Regions from separate parts of the Stenotrophomonas maltophilia genome, predicted to be linked through region 2. Evidence: riboswitches for the same ligand, from Rfam matches in the RefSeq annotation. Region 2 holds a riboswitch; the other holds the start of a gene.
The links. A riboswitch is a leader RNA that binds a small molecule or an ion and turns the genes downstream of it on or off. The one in region 2 is predicted to bind glycine.

Region 1: linked by a shared signal. The riboswitch ahead of gcvP (aminomethyl-transferring glycine dehydrogenase) and the one ahead of EZ304_RS08860 (trimeric intracellular cation channel family protein) in region 2 are both predicted to bind glycine.

The regions. Positions count from the first base shown of each region.
Region 1 covers NZ_CP037858.1:1,263,337-1,271,926, forward strand. The annotation lists gene EZ304_RS05850 (M2 family metallopeptidase) at 1-828, shown strand, start outside; gene EZ304_RS05855 (hypothetical protein) at 948-1,340, opposite strand; gene EZ304_RS05860 (siderophore-interacting protein) at 1,410-2,306, opposite strand; gene EZ304_RS05865 (multidrug effflux MFS transporter) at 2,448-3,674, opposite strand; glycine riboswitch at 3,975-4,077, shown strand; gene gcvP (aminomethyl-transferring glycine dehydrogenase) at 4,140-7,007, shown strand; gene EZ304_RS05875 (VOC family protein) at 7,100-7,510, opposite strand; gene EZ304_RS05880 (amino acid permease) at 7,614-8,590, opposite strand, start outside.
Region 2 covers NZ_CP037858.1:1,949,977-1,958,566, reverse strand. The annotation lists gene EZ304_RS08875 (efflux RND transporter permease subunit) at 1-674, opposite strand, end outside; gene EZ304_RS08870 (multidrug efflux RND transporter permease subunit) at 671-3,748, opposite strand; gene EZ304_RS08865 (MdtA/MuxA family multidrug efflux RND transporter periplasmic adaptor subunit) at 3,745-4,911, opposite strand; gene EZ304_RS08860 (trimeric intracellular cation channel family protein) at 5,197-5,814, opposite strand; glycine riboswitch at 5,899-6,002, opposite strand; glycine riboswitch at 6,016-6,105, opposite strand; gene EZ304_RS08855 (GIY-YIG nuclease family protein) at 6,146-6,421, shown strand; gene EZ304_RS08850 (nuclear transport factor 2 family protein) at 6,561-6,992, shown strand; gene EZ304_RS08845 (hypothetical protein) at 6,996-7,433, shown strand; gene EZ304_RS08840 (XVIPCD domain-containing protein) at 7,425-8,590, opposite strand, start outside.

The sequences.
Region 1 (8,590 bases), 690 kb from region 2:
CGCGACGTGGTCTGCCACGCCAGCGCCTGGGACATGAACATGGAAGGCGACGTGCGCACCAAGATGTGCATCAAGCCGAACGAAGAAAACTTCACCACCATCTACCACGAGCTGGGCCACATCTATTACGACCTGGCCTACAACCCGCTGCCGCCGCTGTTCCAGGGCGGTGCCAACGATGGCTTCCATGAAGCGATCGGCGACACCATCGTGCTGGCGATGACGCCCAAGTACCTCAGCTCGATCGGCCTGGTCGACGCGCCGACAGAGAGCCGCGAGGCGGTCATCAACAACCAGATGCGCATGGCGCTGTCCGGTGTGTCGTTCCTGCCGTTCGGCCTGATGATCGACCGTTGGCGCTGGGGCGTATTCGACGGTTCGATCACCGCCGACAACTACAACAAGGCGTGGTGGGACCTGAAGGCCAAGTACCAGGGCGTGGCCCCGGCCAGCACCCGTGGCGAAGAGTTCTTCGACCCGGGCGCGAAGTACCACGTGCCGGGCAACACCCCCTACACCCGCTACTTCCTGGCGCGCATCCTGCAGTTCCAGTTCTACAAGGGCCTGTGCGACGCGTCGGGCTACAAGGGCCCGCTGCATGAGTGCACCTTCTACGGCAACAAGGAAGCCGGCCAGAAGTACTGGGCGATGCTGAGCAAGGGTGCCAGCCAGCCGTGGCAGGCCACGTTGAAGGAGCTGACCGGTACCGACAAGCTCGATGCCGGCCCGATGATCGAGTACTTCACGCCGGTCAACGAGTGGCTGAAGCAGCAGAACGAAGGCCAGATGTGCGGCTGGCAGGCCAACGCGGCCCCGGCGGCAAAATGAAAGAAGGGGCGGGTCCGCGAGGATCCGCCCCTTTCCGGTAGTGCCGGCCGCTGGCCGGCAACTGCACGGTGGAAATGCGTCTGGCAGCCGGCCAGCGGCCGGCTCTACCGCAACAGCGATCAGCTGTTCTTCTTGGCCGCCATCGCAGCGGCCAACTCGGCCTTGAATTCCTCGAAGGTCTGGCCCTTCTCCCTGGCTTCGGCCTGTGCGGCATCGCGCAGCGCGTCGGAGTACATCAGGCGCACCGGCGTGCCATTGCGTTCGTGCAGCTCACCGGCCTGCATGATCAGCGCCAGCACCTGTGCGGCGCTTTCGCTGTGGCCGGCAATGCGGCCATCCATGCCCAGCACCCATTCGCCGTCGCGGCGCACGACACCGGCCAGCAGGGTGCGCTGCGCATCGCGCAGTTCCGCATGCGGCTCCACCGGCGAGGCCTGGGCAGCGGCCTTGTTGGCGGCCTGCTTTTCCTGGCGACGGCGCTGGTCGCGGCGGGTCTTGGAGCTGGTGGACATGGTGCGGTACCGCTGCGAAAGGGGGGCGCAAGGATAGCGCACCCCGCCCGCAGCACCGCTTCACACCCCTCAGTCCAGCACTTTGCCGTGCCGCCAGTAGCCCATGAAGGTGATCGCGCGGCGGTCCAGCCCGCAGTCGCGGACCAGATGGCGACGGACCGCCATCACCGACCCCGCCTCGCCTGCCACCCAGGCATACAGCGGCCCGGCCACGCTGGCATCGGCCTGCTCCCACAGGATCTGCGCGTCAATGTCGATCTCTTCCAGCTCGTCGCCTGCGGCCACGCTCGAGGCCGCTGCCAGGCGCGCCTGCACCGCCTGCAACAGAGGCTGTCCGTAGGCCGCCTGCCCGCGTGGCAGCCAGACCAGCTCGGCCGTGTCCGGGGCCTTCAACGGCACCGCATCCCCGGCCTGGGCGACCTCCAGCAGCGCCAGCGTGCGTGGCGGATCGGCCAGCGCGGCCAGTTCCTCGAGAATGCCGGCTACCGCCGGTAGCGCGGTTTCATCCGCCACCAGCAGCACCTGGCCGACACCCGCCGGCGGCTTCCATTCCCAGCCTTCGCTGCTGTCGGCACAGTCCGCATCGGGGGCCAGCAGCACTACGCGGTCGCCCGGCCGCGCGCGGATGGCCCAGCGCGAGGCCGGCCCGGTTTCACCATGCAGCACGAAATCAACGTCGACCTCGCCCTGCTCGGCACGCAGCTGGCGGATGGTGTAGGTGCGCATCGGCGGGCGCTGGTCGTCCGGCAGCGCGCGATAGCGTGGATACCAGTCTTCACCGCTGGGGACCTGCGGCACGTCCTGGCCGGGCAAGGGGAAGAACACCTTGATGCGCTGGTCCGGGCCTTCGGTCTTCATCCGTGCCACGTCGGCACCGGTGAACACCATGCGGTCAAGGGAAGGGGAAAGAACGCGGCGCTCCTTCAGCGCCACCTCGAACAGGCGATAGGTCTGCTGCGCAGCCATGGGGGAACCTCATGCAACGACATCGGATCGGCTGGCTGTCGTGCATCCACGCACCGGCTGGCTGGAGTCCCCAGCCTAGTCCGGTCGTTCCTGGCCGCAAGCGTTGGAGACAGCGCGGCCCGCACTACCCCTGCGCACTGCTCAATGGCCCGTGCAGACTGCCTGCGCCGCGCGCTCGCGCTGGTGCTCCCAGTACCAGAACACGAATCCGGCGCCGAAGAACGCAGCCTGGCCCAGTGCCAGGTGCAGCGGGCTGGCACTGAGCAGCGGCGACACCACGCCAGCCACCACCGTGCTGATCATCAGCTGCACGAAGGCCTGCAGGGACGATGCCAGGCCACGCTGGTGCGGGTACATGTCCAGCACCGCCAGGGCCAGGATCGGGAAGATCAGCGACATGCCCATGCCGCCCAGGAAGATCGGCAGCACCGCCCACGGCAGCACGAACTGCGGCGACAGCGCCACGTAGCCGACATTCAGCAGCGCCGACAGCGCGCACAGGCTGAAACCGATGGCGACCTGGCGTGTGGGCGTGGTGTGCCCGGCCATGCGCCCGGACAGGAACGAGCCGGTGGTCATGCCGCCGATGGTGGGAATGAACAGCCAGGCGAAGCCGCCCTCGCCCAGATGCAGGTGCTGCATCACGAACACCGGTGCCGAGGAGATGTACAGGAAGATGCCGCCGAAACCGATGCTGCCGGCCAGCGCCAGGCGCAGGAAGCGCGGGTTGAAGCCGATGCGCACATAGTCACGCAGCAGCACGCGCGGCGACAGCGGTACCCGTGCCTCGACCGGGTGGGTTTCCGGCAGGAAGCGCGCGGTGGCCGCCAGCAGCACCAGCCCGAACACCACCAGGAACCAGAAGATCAGCGGCCAGCCGGCGCCACTGAGCAGGATCCAGCCGCCGATGATCGGTGCGATCGCCGGGGCGATGCCGAACAGCATCGACACCTGGCTCATCAGCCGCTGCGCATCGTGGCCGTGGTACAGGTCGCGGATCACCGCGCGGCCGACAATCATGCCGACACCCGCAGACAGGCCCTGCAGCGCGCGGAACGCCAGCAGCGTCGTCAGGTCGGTGGACAGCGCACAGCCGACCGAGGCGCCGACGAACACCACCAGGCCGCCCAGGATCACCCGCTTGCGGCCCCAGGCATCGGACAGCGGGCCGTGCGCCAGGCTCATCAGGCCGTAGAACAGCAGGTACACGCTGATGGTCTGCTGCACCGCCACCTCGTCCACTGCCAGGCGCTGGGCCAGCTGCGGGAACGCGGGGAAAATGGTGTCGATCGAGAACGGGCCGAACATGGCCAGGCCGGCAAGCAGCAGGGCCATGCGGCGAGTGGAGGGAGCAACGGCAGCGGTCATGGAGGAAGCGTCCGGCAGGGCCATGCGGGGCACGCACGGCGGGCGCCGGTCCCGCTGCAACGGGGACGGCGCCAGATGAATTCGGGTATCCGCCCATCATAGGCGGGGATTGCACCCGACGCCATGCAGCACTGCACAAAACGCACGACCGGGCCATCGGCCATTCAGGCGCGGTGACCTGGCGCGGAGGCGGCCGCCGCGCCCGCAACGGGCTATAATCAGCGGGCAACACGGTGGGAGAAGCGGAACACCGCTGCCGAAGGCGCAACGCCCGTAATCGCTCAGGCCCGATACCACCCGTAACACAACTCTGGAGAGACCGGTTCGATCCGGCGCCGAAGGGGCACGAAGCTGCGGTCCGCCGCACTTTTAAACTCTCAGGCAAAAGGACAGAGGGGCGCCCCGCAGACCGCCGACCGGCGGCTTGTGCCCGTGCGTGTGCCCTTTCCTGACGGATCCTTCGCCATGTCCCAGAACACCCCTTCCCTGCGTGAGCTCGAGCACCACAATGCGTTCGTCGAGCGCCACATCGGCCCCAACGACGCCGAGATCGCGCAGATGCTCGATGTCGTCGGCCACGCGTCGCTGGATGCGATGACCGATGCCATCGTGCCGGCCAAGATCAAGTCGCCGGCGCCGCTGGCGCTGCCGGAGTCGATGACCGAAGTGCAGGCACTGGCGAAGATCCGTGCGATCGCCGACAAGAACACCGTGCTGCGCAGCTTCATCGGCCAGGGCTACTACGGTACCCACACGCCGAACGTGATCCTGCGCAACATCCTGGAAAACCCGGCCTGGTACACCGCCTACACCCCGTACCAAGCGGAAATCTCGCAGGGCCGCATGGAAGCGCTGATCAACTTCCAGACCCTGTGCGCCGACCTGACCGGCATGGAAATCGCCAACGCCTCGCTGCTGGACGAAGCCACCGCAGCTGCTGAAGCGATGACCCTGGCCAAGCGTTCGGCCAAGTCCAAGTCGGATACTTTCTTCGTGCACGACGCCGTGCATCCGCAGACGCTGGAACTGCTGCGTACGCGCGCCGAGCCGATGGGCATCGTGCTGCGCGTCGGCACCCCGGCCGAAGCGCTGGAAGCGGAAGCCTTCGGCCTGCTGCTGCAGTACCCGGATACCTTCGGCCAGGTGGGCGACTACAAGGCGCTGGTCGATGCCGTGCACGCACGCGGCGGCCTGGTGGCCGTGGCCACCGACCTGCTGGCCCTGACCCTGCTGGCCGCCCCGGGCGAATGGGGCGCGGACATCGTGGTCGGCAACAGCCAGCGTTTCGGCGTGCCGTTCGGCTTCGGTGGCCCGCACGCCGCCTTCATGGCCTGCCGTGACGCCTACAAGCGCTCGATGCCGGGCCGGCTGATCGGCGTTTCGGTCGATGCCCAGGGCAACCCGGCCTACCGCCTGACCCTGCAGACCCGCGAGCAGCACATCCGCCGCGAGAAGGCTACCTCCAACATCTGTACCGCGCAGGTGCTGCTGGCGGTGATGGCCTCGATGTACGCCGTTTACCACGGCCCGGAAGGCCTGACCCGCATTGCCCGCCGCACCCATCGCCTGGCCTCGATCCTGGCCGCAGCGCTGCGCAGTGCCGGCGTGCAGGTCGGTGGCGACTTCTTCGACACCCTGCATGTCACCGGCGTGCACGCCGATGAGATCCACGCCAAGGCCCGCGCCGCCGGCTACAACCTGCGCGCGATCGACAGCGACTCGGTCGGCATCAGCCTGGACGAAACCACCACCCGCGCCGACATCGTTGCCGTGGCTGCCGTGTTCGGCGCCGCGCTGGACGTCGACGCGCTGGATGCCAGCACCGCCGACGCGCTGCCGGCCGGCCTGCTGCGCCAGTCTGGATTCCTGACCCACCCGGTGTTCAACACCCACCACAGCGAGCACGAGCTGCTGCGCTACCTGCGCTCGCTGGCCGACAAGGACCTGGCGATGGACCGCACGATGATCCCGCTGGGCTCGTGCACGATGAAGCTCAACGCCACCGCCGAGATGATCCCGGTGACCTGGCCGGAGTTCTCGCAGATCCACCCGCTGGTGCCGGCCGACCAGGCGCTGGGTTACAAGGAACTGATCGACACGCTGGAAGCGATGCTGGTCGAATGCACCGGCTACGACGCGGTCAGCGTGCAGCCGAATTCCGGCGCACAGGGCGAGTACGCCGGGCTGCTGGCGATCCGCGCCTACCACCGCTCGCGCGGTGAAGGCCACCGCGACATCTGCCTGATCCCGGACTCGGCGCACGGCACCAACCCGGCCTCGGCACAGATGTGCGGCATGAAGGTCGTGGTCACCAAGACCGATGCCAACGGCAACGTCGACGTCGAGGACATCCGCCTCAACGCCGAGAAGTACAGCGACCGCCTGGCCGCGATCATGATGACCTACCCGTCCACGCATGGCGTGTTCGAGGAGGAAGTGGTCGAGATCTGCGAGATCATCCACCAGCACGGCGGCCAGGTGTACACCGACGGCGCCAACATGAACGCCCTGGTCGGCGTGGCCAAGCCGGGCAAGTGGGGGTCGGACGTTTCGCACCTGAACCTGCACAAGACCTTCTGCATCCCGCACGGCGGCGGCGGCCCCGGCGTCGGCCCGTGCGCCGTCAAGGAGCATCTGGCCCCGTTCCTGCCGGGCAAGCTGGGTGACAACGGCCCGGTCGGCATGGTCAGCGCGGCCAGCTTCGGCAGCGCCTCGATCCTGCCGATCAGCTGGATGTACATCGCGATGATGGGCCGCGAAGGCCTGCGCAAGGCCACCCAGGTCGCGCAGCTCAACGCCAACTACATCGCCAAGCGCCTGGCCCCGCACTTCAAGACCCTGTATACCGGCCGCAATGGCCTGGTGGCGCATGAGTGCATCCTCGACGTACGTCCGCTGGAGAAGACCAGCGGCATCGGCGCCGAGGACGTGGCCAAGCGCCTGATCGACTTCGGCTTCCATGCCCCGACCCTGAGCTTCCCGGTGGCAGGTACGCTGATGGTCGAGCCGACCGAGAGCGAATCGCTGCACGAACTGGATCGCTTCATCAGCGCGATGATCCAGATCCGCGAGGAAATCACCGCGATCGAAGACGGCCGCCTGGACCGCGAGGACAACCCGCTGAAGAACGCGCCGCACACCGCCACCGCGGTGACCGCCAGCGAGTGGACCCACGCCTACCCGCGCGAACTGGCCGCCTTCCCGCTGGCCAGCCTGAAGCAGAGCAAGTACTGGCCGCCGGTGGCACGCGTCGACAACGTGTACGGCGACAAGAACGTGATGTGCGCCTGCATCCCGGTCGACGCCTACAAGGATGATGAAGTCGAGGCGTAAGCCTGCGATCCATCGGAAATGAGAACGGCCCGCGCAAGCGGGCCGTTTTCATAAGGGCTCATGGACCAAGATCCACACCCACAACAATCCGATCACGGATCCGGCATCTGCCCCAGGCTCAACTGCCACGACACCCCGAAGCGGTCCTGCACCCAGCCGTAGCGGTTGCTGAAATCGTAATCGCCCACCGGCATCAACCAGTGACCGCCCTCGCCCAGCACGCGCGCGGCACGCTCGAACTGTTCGGCGCCGGAGCACTCCACGAACAGCGAGATCGACGGCGAGAAGGTGAAATCGTGCACGTCCAGGCTGTCGAAGCACAGGTAGTGGGTGCCACCGAGCAGGAAAATGGCCTGGCGGACCTGCCCGGGCACGCCGGCACCGGCGCCGTCCGGATGGCGCTGCATTGCCAGCAGGCGGAAATCGGCGAAGGCCTCGGCGTACAGGGCCAGGGCGGCCTCGGCCTGGCCGGTGAACATCAGGAAGGGGCGACTGCGCAGCATGCGGTACTCCTGGTCAACGGGCCGCTGACGGCCCACACGATCAGGATGGCACGGCGGATGTGCAGCCCCCGTGGTAGTGCCGGCCGCTGGCCGGCAGCTTCAGTCACGCCTCGCGCATGCGCCGGGCGATGGCGCTGCCGGCGGCGATGGTGGCGGTCAGCGCCACCATCGACAGGAACTGCAGGCGGGTATGCGACTCGCTCAGCAGCAGGCCGAAGATCAACGCCAGGATCGCCAGCGCGCACACCGTCAGCCACGGGAAACCGGCCATGCGGAACGGCAGGCGGGTGCCCAGGCGATCCGCGCGGCGGCGCAGCACCAGCTGCGAGACCAGCGACAGTGTCCACACCAGCAGGCAGGTGGAACCGACGATGTTCAGCAGCACCGGCAGCACCCGGTCCGGGAACAGCAGCTCCATCACCGTGGCGGCGAAACCGAACAGAACGCTGGCCAGCACGGCGATGACCGGCACCTGGCGCGGATCGGTCCAGCCCAGCACCGCCGGCGCTTCACGACGCTGTGCCAGCGAATACATCATGCGCGAGGCGCCGTAGAGATTGGCATTGAGCGCTGACAGCAGCGCGATCACCGCGATCAGGGTGATGGCGGTGCCCGCACCCGGGATACGGGCGATATCGAGCACCGCAGCGAACGGCGACTTCAGCGCCTCGCTGGTCCACGGCACTACGGCGATGATCACGCTCAGCGAGCCGATGTAGAACACCAGGATGCGCCAGGCGACGGTGCGGATGGCACGGGCAATGCTGCGTTCGGGGTCTTCGGTCTCGGCGGCAGCGACGGCCACGATCTCGGTACCACCGAAGGCGAACACCACCACCAGCAGCGCGGCACCGATACCGGCCAGGCCCTTCGGTGCAAAGCCGCCGTGTTCGGTGAAGTTGCTCAGGCCCGGCGAGGTCACCTGCGGCAGCCAGCCCATCAGCAGCGCCACGCCGATGGCGATGAAGGCCAGGATCGCCGCGACCTTGAGGATGGCGAACCAGAATTCGAACTCGCCGAAGTTCTTCACCCCCAGCAGGTTGATCGCGGTGAAGAACAGCATGAAGGCCAGCGCCGCCA
Region 2 (8,590 bases):
CCCACCGCGCCCAGCGGGCGCACCGCATTGGCACGTGCGATGGCCCGCGCCACGTCCTCCAGTGCCAATCCAGCATGGTTCAGCGCGTTTGGATCCAATGACACGCGTACCGCCGGCAGTGCGCTGCCACCGACCTGGACTTCGCCCACGCCCGGTACCTGCGACAGTTTCTGCGCCAGCACGGTGGAGGCCAGGTCGTACAGCTGCCCGGGCGACAAGATGTCCGAGGTCAGTGCCAATGCCAGGATCGGTGCCTGCGAAGGGTTCACCTTGCGGTACTGCGGCATGCCCGGCATGCCACTGGGCAGCTGCCCACGTGCAAGGTTGATCGCGGCCTGCACTTCACGTGCGGCTTCATCGATATCGCGGCCGAGCACGAACTTCAGTTCGATCTGGGTCTGGCCCTGGGTGCTGGCCGAGTCGATGCGCGAGATGCCGGGCAGGCTGCCGAGCGCACGTTCGAGCGGCGTGGCCACGGTGGCCGCCATCGACTCGGGCGAGGCACCGGGCAGGCTGGCACTGACTTCGATGGCCGGGTAGTCCACCTGTGGCAGCGGTGCCACGGGCAGCAGCCGCAGCGCCAGCAGGCCTGCCAGCACCAGCGCAACCGCCAACAGGATCGTGGCCACCGGCCGCTGCACGCAGGCCTGCGCCAGGCGCTCCACAGGGGTCACGCGCTGGCCTCTTCAGCGACGGTGGTTGCTGCCGCGTGGCCGCGCTGCAGGCGGTCGAAGGCGAGGTAGATCACCGGCGTGGTGAACAGGGTCAGTACCTGGCTGACCAGCAATCCGCCCACCATCACCCAGCCCAACGGTTGCCGCAGTTCGGCACCGGAACCACTGGCTAGCATCAGCGGCACGGCACCGAACAGCGCGGCCAGCGTGGTCATCAGGATCGGCCGGAAGCGCAGCAGTGCCGCCTGGTGGATTGCTTCGCGCGGGGTCATGCCGCGCGTGCGCTGCGCGTCCAGTGCGAAGTCGATCATCATGATCGCGTTCTTCTTCACCAGGCCGATCAGCAGCACGATGCCGATCACCGCGATCAGGTCCAGGCTGCGTCCGCTCACCCACAACGCGGCCAGCGCGCCGACCGTTGCCGAAGGCAGGGTGGAGAGGATGGTGACCGGATGGATGAAGCTCTCGTAGAGCACGCCCAGCACGATGTACATCACCACCACTGCAGCCAGGATCAGCCACAGTGTGGACGACAGCGAACTGCTGAACGCCGCTGCGGCACCCTGCAGGCGCAGCTCGATGCTCTGCGGCAGATCCACGTGTGCGCGTGCGGCGTGCACAGCCTCCACCACTTCGCCCAGCGATGCGCCCGGGGCCGGATTGAATGACAGCGTGGCCGCCGGGAACTGGCCGACATGGTTGCGCAGCAGGGCGGTCGGGCCCAGATCCACGCGTGCCACCGCACCCAGCGGCACGGTCTGCCCGTCGCTGTTGCGCACGCGCAGGCCGCTGATGGCATCGGGCCCGGGTTGGCGCGACGGATCGGCTTCCAGCACCACGCGGTACTGGCTGGCCTGGGTGAAGATGGTGGAGATCTGACGCTGCCCGTAGGCGTCGTACAGCGCATCGGCCACGGCTTCGACGCTGACATTCAGGCGTGCGGCGGCATCGCGGTCGATGTTCACCCGCGCCTGCCGGCCCTGCATCTGCAGGTCGCTGGCCACATCGCGCAATGCCGGCTGCTGGCGCAGCGCCTGCAGCAGCTTCGGCGTCCAGGTTTCCAGCGTCTGCTGCTCCGGCGTGGTCAGGGTGAACTGGTACTGGTTGCGGCTGATGCGGTCTTCGATGCCCAGCTCCTGCACCGGCTGCAGGTACAGGGTGATGCCGGGAATCTTCGATACGCGCTGCTGCAGCCGTTCCATCACCACGGCGGCGCCATCGCGGTCGCCATGCGGTTTCAGTTCGATCAGCAGGCGTCCGGTATTGAGCGTGGCGTTGTTGCCGTCCACGCCGATGTACGAGGACACGCTGGCCACCGCCGGGTCCGCTTCGATGGTGGCGGCCAGCGCCTGCTGGCGCTCGCGCATGGCCTGGAACGAGATGGCCTGCGGCGCTTCGCTGATGCCCTGCACCAGGCCGGCATCCTGCACCGGGAAGAAGCCCTTGGGCACGGCGAAGTACAGCGCCACGGTGAGTGCCAGCGTGGCAACGGTGGCCAGCAGCATCAGCGGCTGGCGCTGCAGCACCCAGCGCAGTTGTCGGTCGTAGAGGGCGATGATGCGGTCGAACACATCGGGCGCATGCGCGGTCTTCGCGTGCGGCTTCAGGAACCGCGCGCACAGCATCGGCGTCAGCGTCAGCGAGACCAGCAGCGAGATGCCGATGGCTACCGCCAGTGTCACTGCGAATTCATGGAACAGCGCGCCCACCAGGTCGGCCATGAACAGCAGCGGGATCAGCACCGCGATCAGTGAAACGGTCAGCGACACCAGGGTGAAGCCGATCTCGGCCGCCCCCTTCAGCGCGCCTTCGCGCGGGCTTTCACCTTCTTCCAGATGGCGGGCAATGTTCTCCAGCATCACGATGGCGTCGTCCACCACGAAGCCGGTAGCGATGGTCAGCGCCATCAGCGTGAGGTTGTTGAGTGAATAGCCGGCCAGCAGCATCACTGCGAAGGTACCGATCAGCGACAGCGGTACCGCGACGCTGGGAATGAGTGTGGCCGGCAGGTTGCGCAGGAATACCCACGTGACCAACACCACCAGGCCGATGGCCAGCACCAGTTCCTTCTGCACGCCGCGCACCGACGCGCGGATCGATTCGGTGCGGTCGCTCAGCACGTTCATCTGCACGCCGGCCGGCAGCGTAGCCTGCAGCTGCGGCAGCAGCGTACGCACCTGTTCGACCACGGCGATCACGTTTGCACCGGGCTGGCGCTGGATGTTCACCAGCACTGCCGGGGTGGTGCCGCTCCACGCCGCCAGCTGGCGGTTCTCGGCGCCATCGGTGATGGTGGCCACGTCGCCCAGCCGCAGCGGCGCGCCGTCGCGCCAGGCCAGCACCAGTGCACGGTACTCATCCACGCTGCGCATCTGGTCATTGGCATCGAGCATCACCGCGCGGATCGGGCCGTCGAAGCTGCCCTTGGGCAGGTTGACGTTGGCCGCGGCGATGGCGGTGCGGATGTGGTCCATGCCCAGGCCGTTGGCGGCCAGTGCCGCCGGATTGACCTGGATACGCACGGCAGGGCGCTGGCCACCGGCCAGGCTGACCAGGCCGACACCGGGCAGCTGCGCCAGGCGCTGCGCGATGCGCGTATCCACCAGGTCATGCACCTGCGGCAGCGACAGGCCCTGCGAGGTCACCGCCAGGGTCAGGATCGGCGTATCGGCCGGATTGACCTTGCGGTAGACCGGCGGCACGGGCAGGTCGCCGGGCAGGAAGCTACCGGCGGCGTTGATCGCGGCCTGCACGTCCTGTTCGGCTACGCCCAGCGACACCTCCAGTCCGAACTGCAGGGTGATCACCGACGCACCGCCGGAACTGGTCGACGACAACTGCTTCAGGCCGGGAATCTGCCCGAGCTGGCGCTCCAGCGGCGCAGTGATCGTGCGTGTGGTCAGTTCCGGGCTGGCACCGGGGTACAGCGTGGTGATCTGGATGATCGGGTAGTCGACCTGTGGCAGTGCAGCCACCGGCAGCAGGCGATAGGCCAGCACGCCGGACAGCAGCAGCGCCACCATCAGCAGCGTGGTGGCGACAGGCCTGAGGATGAACGGACGCGAGAGGTTCATGCGCCGGCCTTGGTCGCGGCCTCCCCGGCGATGATCTCCACCGCCGTGCCGTCTTCCAGTCCGTCGATGCCTTCGATCACCACCTGGTCACCTGCGGCCAAGCCCGAACGCACGGCCACGCGGCCGTCATCGGCAGGGCCGAGCACTACCACGCGCCGCTGCGCCGTGTTGTCCTTGCCGACGACATGCACGTAGTTGCCCTGGCTGCCGAACTGTACGGCGGCATCGGGAATCAGCAGGGCGGGCTGCTCGCCCAGCTGCAGGCGTACGTTGACGAACTGGTTGGGAAACAGCGCCAGATCGTGGTTGTCGAAGTGCGCACGCAGCTTCAGCGTGCCGGTGGTGGTATCGATGCGGTTGTCGAGGCTGGACAGCGAGCCGCGCGCCAGCTGCCGGCGTTCTTCGCGGTCCCAGGTTTCCACCGCCAGCGACGGTTGCGCCTGCACGGCATCGAGCAGTGCAGGCAGCTCGGGTTCGGGCACGGTGAACAGCACGCTGATCGGTGCAGTCTGCGCCAGTGTCACCAGGCCTTCGGCATCGCTGGCGCGTACCAGGTTGCCCACGTCCAACCGCCGCAGCCCGACGCGGCCACTGACCGGCGCGGTGATGCGGGTGTACTGCAGCTGCAGGCGTGCTTCATCAACAGACGCCTGGTCGCTGAGCCGGCGGCCCTGCAGCTGGCGCACTTTGCTCTGCTGGTCGCTCAGTTCCTGCCCGGACACGTAGTTCTGCTTCTGCAGTTCGCGGTAGCGCTGCAGCTGCCGTTCGGCGTTTTCCAGCTCGGCCAGGTTCTGCTGCTGGGTGCCCTGGGCCTGCGCCAGCTTCACTTCATACGGGCGTGGGTCGATCTGCGCCAGCAGGTCGCCGGCGTTCACCTGCTGCCCTTCCTGGAAGTGCAGGCGCAGCAGTTCGCCATCCACGCGGCTGCGCACCACCACGCTGTGCAGCGGGGTGACCGTACCGACCGCCTTCAGGCGCAGCACCAGCGGCTCGGCACTGGCGCGCGCCACGCGTACCGGCACCGTCTTGCCCGGTGCATCGTCGCGGCTGCCGGCGTCGTTCCGGGGCCACAGCCACCACGCCAGAACGGCGACGAGGGCAAGGGCCAGCACCGCCCACAACGAGCGGGCACGGCGGAAGCGGGAATTTTCGGCGACAGACATGGGGCATCCTGCGCCCTGCGCGCGCAGGGACATGCGGGCCCGTCGGCGCGTTCACGGGCACCACGGGCAGCGGGGAGGGAGTGTCTGGCGGGGCCGCGGGCGCGGCGTGGCTGGATGCCGTCGCGCGTGCGACGGGGTGCCAATGGTAGCGGTTTACGCGAACCGTCGCCGCGTGACCTTGGTCATGCAACGCAATCGGTGGTGCCGGCCGCTGGCCGGCAACCTGCTGGAATCTGCGGGCGTATGCAGTGTTGCCGGCCAGCGGCCGGCACCACCGTCAAACCATCAATGCACTTCGTCGTGATAGACGAACTTCGGCATTTCCCAGCGGTAGTGGATTGCCAGCAGGCGCAGGGCGAAGCCGCCGCCGAGGCAGCACAGGATCGCGGTGGCGTCGGCCACGCCCCAGTGCAGCAGCAACAGGTACGCCGCGCCGGTCAGCAGCGCGATGATCGCGTACAGCTCCTTCTGGAAGATCAGCGGTACTTCGTTGCAGAGTATGTCGCGGAGCACGCCACCGAACGCACCGGTCAGCATGCCGGCAATCAGTACGATGGGCGTGGCATGGCCGGCCTCGCGTGCGATCGAGCAGCCGATCAGGGTGAAGGCGATCAGGCCCAGCCCGTCCAGCACCAGGAAGGTGCGGCGGAAGTGGTGCATCCAGCGCGCCACCCAGGTAGCGATCAGCGCCGCGCACACGGTGAAGCCCAGGTACTCGGGATGCTTCACCCAGCCCAGCGGGTAGTGGCCGAGCAGGATGTCGCGCAGCGAACCACCACCAAGGGCGGTGACGCAGGCGATCATGACCACGCCGAAAAGGTCCATGCGGCGGCGGCCGGCGGACAGCGCGCCGGTCATGGCTTCAGCGGAAATGGCGATCAGGTAGATGATGGACAGCAGCATGGGGCAGGCTCCGGGCGCGGTGGGGCCGGCCATGCGCGACTACCGCCACTGCCTGCGCAATGACGGGATGACGATGACCGGTGCCGCTCCCGCTGTCCTTTTGCCTGAGAGTTCAGCGGCGTGGGCCGCGTGCCCCTTCGGCGGATCGTCCCGGGCATGCCCGGTGACCTCTCTCCAGCTCGGCGAGTCGAATGCATGGTTGGTGGGATTCCAGCCCACCGGCCTGAGCGATCATGGGAGCCTGCGCCTTCGGCGGGCGCCAGCGCGGCGCCTCTCTCCTGCATTCGGCCGCCAGTATATCCGCTGCAGTGCAGCACGGCATAATCCCGGCATGGCCCCGTCCCCCCGCCCGTGGTTCCTGTACCTGCTCGAATGCCGCGATGGCAGCTATTACGCAGGTATCAGCACCGACGTGGACGCACGCTTCGCCGCCCACCAGGCGGGCAAGGGCGCGCGCTACACACGGTCGCGGCCGCCACTGCGCGTGCTGGCCGTGCGCGAATACCCGGACCGTTCCGCCGCCTCGCGCGCCGAATGGCAACTCAAGCAGCAGCCGCGCGAACGCAAGCTGGCCTGGCTGCAGGCCCTGGACGCTGGACTTCTGTAGCCGAGCCCGCGCTCGGCTGCTGTTCCGTCTGCCCGTTGCAGGACCCGGGCATGGGCTCGGCTCTACGGTAGGTCCACGCCATGCCTGGATGCGGCTTGCACGTGCCATGATCGCCCAGCCCTCAGCGCCGGAGACCCGGATGTCCACGATCGCCCTGCTGTTCGCCCTTTCCGCAGCCACAAGCCCCGCCGCCGACCCGGCCACCATCGCGGCCATCGAAGCCACCTGCCATGACTACGTCGACGGCCAGCTGGAGGCGGACCCACAGCGCGTCGCCCGGTCCCTGCACCCGGACCTGGCCAAGCGCGCGGTCCTCGGTGATACACCCGATGAGCGCCTTGGACTGCGCCGGATGTCCAAGGAAGAACTGGTCTCACTGACGAAGCAGGGCGCGCTGAAGACCCCGAAGGAGCAATGGGACCGCCGCTGCACGGTACTGGATGTGACCGGCAACGCCGCCTCGGTGCGGCTGGAAACACCGTGGTTCGTCGACTACTTCCACATGGGGCGCTTCGAGCAGCGCTGGGTCATCGTCAACGCGTTGTGGTACCCGAAGCCGAAGGCGCAGTGACCGATGCGTGCGGCGGGCCGGGCGTGGATCGCGCTGTTTCTGCTGTTGACCTTCCTGGCCCTGCTGCCGGGCCTGCTGTATCTGCTGGGATTGGTCGCGGCCGAGGGCCGGCCGCAACCCGTCGATTCCGCGCGGAGCGGCGGCGCGTGTGGTGCTGCGACCTATGCCCACCACGTACCGATGGATCCATGGCGATTCACGGCGCGCCACGTGGGGGTGAATACGAAGGTGAACGTGCCGGATGTCGAGCTCGAAGCCTCCTGGATCGCACGCGTCCACCTCGGCCACCATCCACGCCACAGCATGCTGCGCTGGCACCTGAGCTCGGCAGCACTGACCATCTGGATCACCCGGCACTGGTCGTCACGGCAGATCGCCGGCACGGCGCGGGCCGAAGGGTACTGCCCGCCCCGACCGTTGCATGGGCGCGGATCAGACTGACCGGGCCTGCTGGGACAGGGTGCTCTGGTGATCCAGCTCCTCCTGCCGGGAGCGCGCATCGGTCTGTCGGTGTGCGTCATTCATCGTCTGCAACTGCGCCAATGACGTGTCCACGGGGGTGGCAAATGCCTGCGCGGCCGGCATCTGTGCCCTGAGATGGGCCGGGTCGGACGGATCGCCCTGCACGACGAAGAGCGTTTCCGCCCTGCCATCCTGCGAAGGCGAGGCGCCCAGCACGACATGGTCGATGCGTGTCAGCCCGGCCTCGCGGGCCAGGCAGGTCGAGCTGGCTGCAAGGCGTTGCGCGTTTTCGCCGAAAGGCTGGGCCCGGCTGTCCTCCAGGCGCCGCACCGCCTCCTCGGCCTGTTGCAGCAGCGGGTCGGAAAGCGCGGCACGCCGTCGCTCCGGTTGTGCGGGTTCGACGTGCAGCAGCTGTTCGGGCATCCCGTTGCGCGGGGCGCGGTTGAGGTCGATGGAGCCGTCGGCATTCTGCTGGCGATGCAGTTCCGCACGCGGCACGGTGGACCACTGGCCATCGATGAAAGCGTGGCCGCGACCGTCCCGGTTCCAGATCACCAGATCATCGCCGGAGGCGTACAGGCCGGCGGTGGCCGGCGAGCTGCCGGCCGCCTGCGGGCGGCCCCAGGCATGTGAGCGCCCGTGCTGCAGGGCATCGAGGTAGGCCGGTGCCTCGGTGTTCTGCAGGAACAGGGTCTTGACCACTTCGTAGCGATGCAGGGCCTCGGGGTGTACGCGATCGGCAGCCAGCGCCACCGGGCTGGCCAGCGGGTCGGCGGAGACACCGGCGAACACATCGCGCATCGGATTGCCTGGCCCTGCGGCTCGCAACCGGTTGAAGACCTCGGTGCCCTTCAGGGCGTGCTCCACGCCGCTTTCCAGGTAGTCGGGCTGTTCCCTGCCGCGTACGACGCGGTTGGGAAGCATGCCGTCGATCCGTGTCTTGACGTCATCCACGCTGGCCAGATCGCCGCTGGCAATCGACCGCAGAACGCCAGGATAGCGGCTCAACCCTGCCTGGTTCTCCAGCTTCATCAGCATGGTGGCAAGCTTGGCCTGGTCATCCAGCGACGCATGCTGGTACAGGTCCGTGCCGCGCAGCTGCTGCATCGCGCCGCCAGGATCCCGGCGGCCATCGC